2 regions of the Pantoea sp. X-Soil-ISGK-259 genome follow, and region 1 is predicted to be linked to the other one. Evidence: riboswitches for the same ligand, from Rfam matches in the RefSeq annotation. Region 1 holds a riboswitch; the other holds the start of a gene.
What was found. A riboswitch is a leader RNA that binds a small molecule or an ion and turns the genes downstream of it on or off. The one in region 1 is predicted to bind fluoride.

Region 1 (3,403 bases):
TAAAGCGGTTTCGGTGCCCGGCAAGCACGAGGTCCACGCCCAGCTCCGCGATGCACTTCTCCACGTCCTCAACGCGGCGCATGGTCACCAGCTCCCGCGTGTCTACCGTCTCAGGCACGGAGGCCGCCAGCTCACTCATAAACGCTTTGCCTTTCAGCACCTCCTCCGACACGACGTCGTCCATCAGGCTGTCAGACACGTAGTTCATCTCCCGGTAGTCGTCGCTGATGTGCGCCAGGGTGATTTTCATGCCGAGCGGCTGCGCCAGCGCGACCGCCCGTTTCAGCAGAAGAGTGCCGTCGTTTTTATCGTTCACAAGTATCAGTGCGTGGGTGTAGCAGGTCATAATGAACCTCCGTTCTGGTTAAGGCGGGACTCAAGCCACGGCAGAAGCTGCTTTTTGCGGCTGAGCATGCCCGGTACGGAGCAGGAGGCGACGTTAACGCTCTCCCGCCCGGCGAAGTAAAGCGTTGAGAACCCGGTACGAATGTCGGTCAGCATCAGCACCGCCAGGCCAGCTCCCGACTGGTCTGCCAGATACGCCAGTGCTGCGAGCAGGTCGTTCATCACGGGGGCAACCTGTGACGGTGAGCTGACCTCAATCTGGGCTATGCGCACGTCGGTGCCGGCAATGACGAAGGCCTTGAGGTCCCTGTCCAGCAGCTGCTGTGCGCTGAGGCCGCTGACGTCTGTTTTTGCGGTGAGGAGGTCACGGGCGAAGGCTCTGCGGTTTACGCCAGACAGTGCGCCCAGTTCGGTCGCCGAACGGATATCGTCTTCGGTGGTGGTCGGCGAGCGAAGATTCACGGTATCACTCAGGAGTGCGCCCAGCAGAAGCACGGCGAGCGTCGGGGGCAGCATGCGGCGCGCTTCTGCGTCCATCAGCAGCCAGAGCAGCGTGGCGCTGCTGCCAACCGGGCGAATATGTACCTCCGGCGGCAGTTGCGTTATCAGCCCGCCCAGCCGGTGGTGGTCAGTGATGCCCACGACGTTGCTCCGGAGCAGGTCGTCAGGCCCCTGTGCCGGTTCGGTGAAATCGACCAGCCAGACCCGTTCATCCTTTAGCGGAAAAGCGAGCAGCGGCGGCAGCGTGAGGCCGGCGGCGTCAAAGATAAAGCGGGTTTCCCGGTTAGCCTCGCCGAGACGCCATGCGCGGGCATCCATTCCGCGCCCGGTCAGCCAGTGTGCGGTGACGACGGTCGTGCAGATGGCGTCGCTGTCAGGATTAATGTGGCCAAAAACGTGTATCACAGGTCTCTCCCCATAGAGGGAAGTACGCAGGCCGGGAGGAAAGTAAGGACGGCCTGACGCACCTCCTGAAAATCAAGAGTCACATCAGGCGTCATCAGCTCCTGAACGGAGCGGTTGGGAAGGGTGGAACGCCATCACCCTGTACTGTGAGTATAGAGCCGGTTGCAAAACCTGTCAGTATTATTCCGGCGGCGCTCTCAGCCCGCCAGCGCAGTGCGTGCCTCGCGGAGCACCTGGCGGATGTTTTCCGGCACTGCCGGGCTTGTGCAAAGCGACAGCGGGCTGGGGTGAGGCATAGTCAGCACCGTGACGCCGGGGCGAAGGCAGCTGACCGTCCCGCGGGCCTGCGCCGCTACGGCACCGGCCAGCACCACCACGCGCAGCGCGGGCAGATACGCCAGCACGCCCTCAAGCCAGGCGCAGCCGCTGCGGATGTCCGCCGCTGAGGGCCGTTTCTGCGGCCCGTCACTGACCCAGGGCACCGTATTCCACAGCACGCTGTCCCGGCGCGCAATACCGGCCTCCGCCAGAAACCGCCCCAGATTCTGCTGGGCCGGCCCCGGGTTATCTCGCGAAACGAACCGGGGTGACGGGCTGCTGCGCGCCGGCGACTGCAGCAGGACAAGCAGTCCGGCCCCGGTCCCGCCGTCGGCCGGATCAAACCACGGCAGTTCCACGCCGGCCTGACGCTGCCCGCTGACCCAGCGATTCAGCGCGGCTACGTGCGGCGCGGTAATCGCCGCGAGGCGCTCCTCGCGCAGAAAGGGGTCCAGCAGCGACGTGCAGGTTTCACTCACGACTTCCGGTCCAGGCCTGCCAGGCAGGGGGAAACAAAGAGTTTCCCGCTCCATGCCCCGCGCACCGTCTTCACAGCGACAAGCAGCCACATGGCGGCCAGCATGACGACAAGAAGCGCGCCGAAGCCTTTAAAGAACGCCAGGTCAACGAGGGTGGACAGCTTCAGCGTGGCGACGGTGTACACGCCCAGCGGGAAGGTAAAGCCCCACCATCCCAGGTTGAACGGAATGCCTTCACGAAAGTATCGCACGGTTATCAGCGTGGCCAGCAGCATCCACCACAGGCCGCAGCCCCAGAAGAGAATGCCGGCAACGAACCCCACGCCCTGCGCGATGTGAGCGATTTCCGGCATGCCCGCCGCGGCAAACACCCCGGGCGCATCGCCGCCGATGACCAGCATACCGAGCGAACCGGTGCCAATCGGCCCCAGGGCCAGCCAGCTTGAGGCTGCCATGCTTTCGTGCGGCAGCTTGTGCAGGGCCATACGCAGCAGCAGGATGGCAAGGATGCTCAGCGCCACCGGTACGGAGTAAGCCCACAGCACGTAGCTGGTAATAATGATGCCGAGCTGCGCGTGGGTGTCGGCAATGTGCGGCGCCAGCAGGCCGCCGCTGACCGCCGCGACCTCGGCAGCCACAACCGGCAGTAACCAGACGGCCGTCATCTGGTCAATGCTGTGCTGCTGCCGGGTAAACATCATGTAAGGAATACACACGCCGCACAGCAGCGACATCGCCACGTCCAGCCACCACAGGGCGTGCGCCACCGGAATGACGTCTGCGCCCCACCGGGGAAGACCGAACGCCAGCAGGCCGTTGATGATGGTCGCCATGCCCATCGGGATGGTGCCGAAGAACATGGACACGGTTGAATGGCCGAAGATGCGCTTTGCCTCACCGAAGTACATGACCCAGCGGGCCAGATACATCACGGCAAAAACGCTGAACAGCAGGATGTTAAACATCCACAGCCCTTCCGCGACGAGGCGCAATCCCGGAACCGGCCAGGGGAACTGCGCCAGAGACAGCGACAGGATACCGGTTCCCATGGTGGCGGCGAACCAGTTTGGCGTGAACTGACGTATGGCCTCTTTCGGGCTGCTCAGCGCGCTCAGCGGGCGTGCTCCGTTATGCAGGGTAAATATTTTATCGTTCATGCCGGGATCTCCTGTGTAAACAGAAACAGTATAGGCATGCAGACGTAAATCTTTAAAACAGGTTATTCAGCTAAAATAAATCTGTAAAAGTGGTTTATCCTCCCTCACCCTGCGAAAGACTGTTACTGCACCGGAGTGAGGGAGGGACTGAATCAGGCCTTCGGCGGGCTTTTAATCGTGGCCGTGACGCGGTTCTGT
Region 2 (3,403 bases), on a different replicon from region 1:
TTAACCCCGCAGGCTCATGTGCCCGCGCTGCTGATTCACGGTCAGGCCGATGAGGTGATCCCGTGGCAGGAGAGCGAATCTGCAGCAGCACGACTCCGGGCAGCACTGGTGCCGGTCGACGCGCGCTTTGAACCCGCCACCGGCCACACTATTTCCGCTCAGGGTGCTATGCACGCCGCCGGATTTATCGGCCAGTGTTTACAGGATTAACCCCAGTAGCGGTTTAACGCCTGCCAGGCATGACGTGCTGCGACGTCGGGCGGCAGGCGTTTCAGCGTATCATTAAAGACTTCGATGCCCACCGGCCCCTGATAGCCCGCACTTTTCAGCTTATCGACGAAGCGTTCAACATCAATAATGCCATCGCCGGGCAACTGACGATGGTGTTTTGCCATCGCCATCAGGCTCTGCTTATCCTGCGCGGGAACCGCGGCCATATCACACAGCTGCACTTCATAAATACGGTCGGCAGGAATGCCGTCCAGCTGCGAGGCGTCACCGCCCAGTGCGCAGATATGGAAAAGATCCACCACCAGCCCGATATTGGGCTGATCGAGCCGCTGCAATCGCTGCCACGCCAGCGGCAGCGTATTGTCCACGCTGCACCAGGCCATCGGCTCATACATAATGCGCATGTTGTAGCGTGCAGCTTCAGAGGCCATCCAGCGCAGGTCATCATCAATCTGGTCGGCGCAGCAATCTTCACGGGTGCTGGCCGGTGCCTGAATCGTGTCGCAGCCCAGCGTCCGGGCAATCTGTATAAACTGGCGAAGCTCTTCGCGCTTCTGGCACCGTAGCGCACCCGGTGCGCCGGTAAAATCGCGCAGCACCTGCAGATTAGTAAAGCCAGGTCCCTTCAGTGCGCTGATCTCAGCCAGTGCTGCCGCACCGCCCTCGTATGCGTCAACATCCTCGCGCCAGATCTCGACCTGATCAAAACCGGCGTCGCGCGCCGCCTGCAGTTTCTGGTCGGGTTCACCGTTTAACAACACCAGGTTAAGGAAGGTAGGATTGGTTCGCATGGCTCGGCTCCTTAATCGTCCGGAATAATCGGTGACGTTCAGCGTTACGCCCGCAATAGCCATGCGGGCGTAAAACCTGAAACAGTATCTACCTCTTAAGCGTTAAGACAAGCGCCGATTAGCCAGATCAGCCCAGCAGCGTGACCAGCGCAAAACCCGCAAACGCCATCAGCAGTGAGCCAATCACATGCACCAGCGCGCTGGCCATCGCCCACATATATTTTCCGGTCTGAAGCAGACCCATTAATTCCGCAGTAAACGAGGAGAATGTTGTCAGGCCGCCACAGAGTCCGGTGACGATCAGCAGTTTCCAGATCGGGTCCACGTCGGGATGGCGCACAAACCAGGCCATTGCGCCGCCGATCACCAGCCCGCCGATCAGATTCACCAGCAGCGTGCCGGGCGGCAGATTAGGAAAGAGCGCATTAAAACGCATAGAGAACAGCCAGCGCAGTACACAGCCGGCAGAGCCGCCGATCATCACAGCCAGTAACGGTTTAAACATGTGTTGCTCCTGATAACAGAGTAATGCCGGGCTGAGGGGAGAAAGGCAGAGATAAACTGCGCCTGACACCTCAGCTCCCGCGAAAGGATTGAGTGTCAGGCGTCATCAGCCGGTGTAAAGCCCACCGGCGGTTGGGAAAGGTGGCACGCCATCACCTTGAGCCGGTGATAATACGACGCCCGTTTCAGGCTGGCAAGCCTGTGCGCATAGCGGATGAATCGCTTGACGCCCTGCCCGCTGGCGGGGTAATGCTGAGAGTTTACAGCCTGTTGCGGAGAGCCTATGCGTACCCTGATTTTTGATACTGATATCGGCGTGGATGATGCCTTTGCGCTGGCTTATGCGGCGCGGACGCAGCATCTGCTGGGAATTACCACCGTGTATGGCAACGTAGCGGTGGGTCAGGCGGTGAAAAATGCCCGGCTGTTCTGCGACAAAATGGCGATTAACGCGGAGGTCTATCGCGGCTGTTCACGGCCGCTGGCGCTGGCGCCCTCTGCGCCCGCCCGGCTGCACGGAGAAGATGGGCTGGGCGATGCGTTTGATAATGCCTGCAGCGATGAGGCGCCAGGCGCGGTGCAGTTTATTATCGACAGCGTGCGGGCGCAGCCGCATCAGATCACCCTGGTGGCGATTGGTCCGCTGACCAACATCGCCACGGCCATTAATCAGGCGCCGGATATTATTCCGCTGGTGAAAGAGCTGGTGATCATGGGCGGCGCGTTTGGCACCGATGGCCACAGCGGCAACGTGACGCCCTTCAGCGAATTTAATATCTGGAAAGATCCGCATGCCGCCGATCAGGTGCTCGCCTCGGCGCTGAACGTGGTGGTCATCCCGCTGGATGTCACGCACAAGGTGTTAATCAGCAGTGATGAGGTTCAGCGTCTGAACCAGCCGGTGCTGAGCGCTATCTGTCGTCCTTATCTGGCTTACAGCCTGGCAAAGGAGGGTTTTGCCGGTATGGCGCTGCACGATACCCTGGCAGTGGCGTGGCTGACGCTGCCGCAGGCCTTTACCCTCACTGAAAGTCCGCTGCGGGTCATCACCGAGGGCATCGCCTGCGGTCAGACTGTGCGTAAGCTCGGCGCACTGGCGTCGCGCGATGATCCCTTTGCCGGTCTGCCCGCCCAGCGTATCGCGCTCGGCGTGGATGCCGACGCGGTGCGGGCGCACTTCTTTGAAACCCTCACCGCGCCCTGAAACGCCGCGTTAGCGGTCGAAGTGAATCACGCCTTTGATCAGTTCGCGATTATTGATGACTTGCGACTCAAAGGTTTCATCCAGCGTGGAGAAAGCCAGGTGATGATTCAGCATCATTTCAGCACGCAGCTGGCCGCTGGCCATCAGTGCACTTACCCGATCAAAATCTTCGCGGGTGGCATTACGGCTGCCCATCAGCGTGGTCTCTTTTTTGTGGAATTCACTGTCAGGGATAACCAGATCGCCTTTGTGCAGGCCGACATAGACGATTGTGCCGCCGTGTCGCATCAGGTTAACCGCATTGTTCATCGCCGCCGGGCTGCCGGTGGCGTCGATCACTTTCAGCGCCAGACGACCACCAAACTGATCCCGTAGCGCGCTGTAAAACGCCTCATCCGCCGGATTCAGTGCCGCCAGACCCAGCTGATCAGCGACATGCTGGCGACGGAATTCGCTGGTGTCCGCCACCACGACCTGCGCGCCACTGGCGGCGGCAATGGCGGCGACACCCAGCCCAATCGGTCCGGCACCCACCACCAGAACCTGCTCATCCGCTACAATGCCTGCACGACGCACCGCATGGGCGCTGATGGCAAAGGGCTCAATCAGCGCGGCCGCTTCCGGGGCCACCTCATCCACCGCCAGCAACGTGCTGACCGGCACGCTTAAGTAG

Region 2: another riboswitch for fluoride. It lies ahead of crcB (fluoride efflux transporter CrcB); the one in region 1 lies ahead of AC6I77_RS22500 (DHHA2 domain-containing protein).

Annotation. Positions count from the first base shown of each region.
Region 1 covers NZ_AP035989.1:55,626-59,028, reverse strand. Annotated here, with positions in the region: gene AC6I77_RS22505 (universal stress protein) at 1-346, opposite strand, end outside; gene AC6I77_RS22500 (DHHA2 domain-containing protein) at 343-1,251, opposite strand; fluoride riboswitch at 1,330-1,399, opposite strand; gene AC6I77_RS22495 (uracil-DNA glycosylase family protein) at 1,449-2,048, opposite strand; gene AC6I77_RS22490 (TDT family transporter) at 2,045-3,205, opposite strand; gene AC6I77_RS22485 (YncE family protein) at 3,358-3,403, opposite strand, start outside.
Region 2 covers NZ_AP035986.1:3,838,084-3,841,486, forward strand. Annotated here, with positions in the region: gene AC6I77_RS18280 (alpha/beta hydrolase) at 1-210, shown strand, start outside; gene AC6I77_RS18285 (sugar phosphate isomerase/epimerase family protein) at 207-1,022, opposite strand; gene crcB (fluoride efflux transporter CrcB) at 1,150-1,527, opposite strand; fluoride riboswitch at 1,617-1,692, opposite strand; gene AC6I77_RS18295 (nucleoside hydrolase) at 1,810-2,730, shown strand; gene AC6I77_RS18300 (zinc-binding alcohol dehydrogenase family protein) at 2,740-3,403, opposite strand, start outside.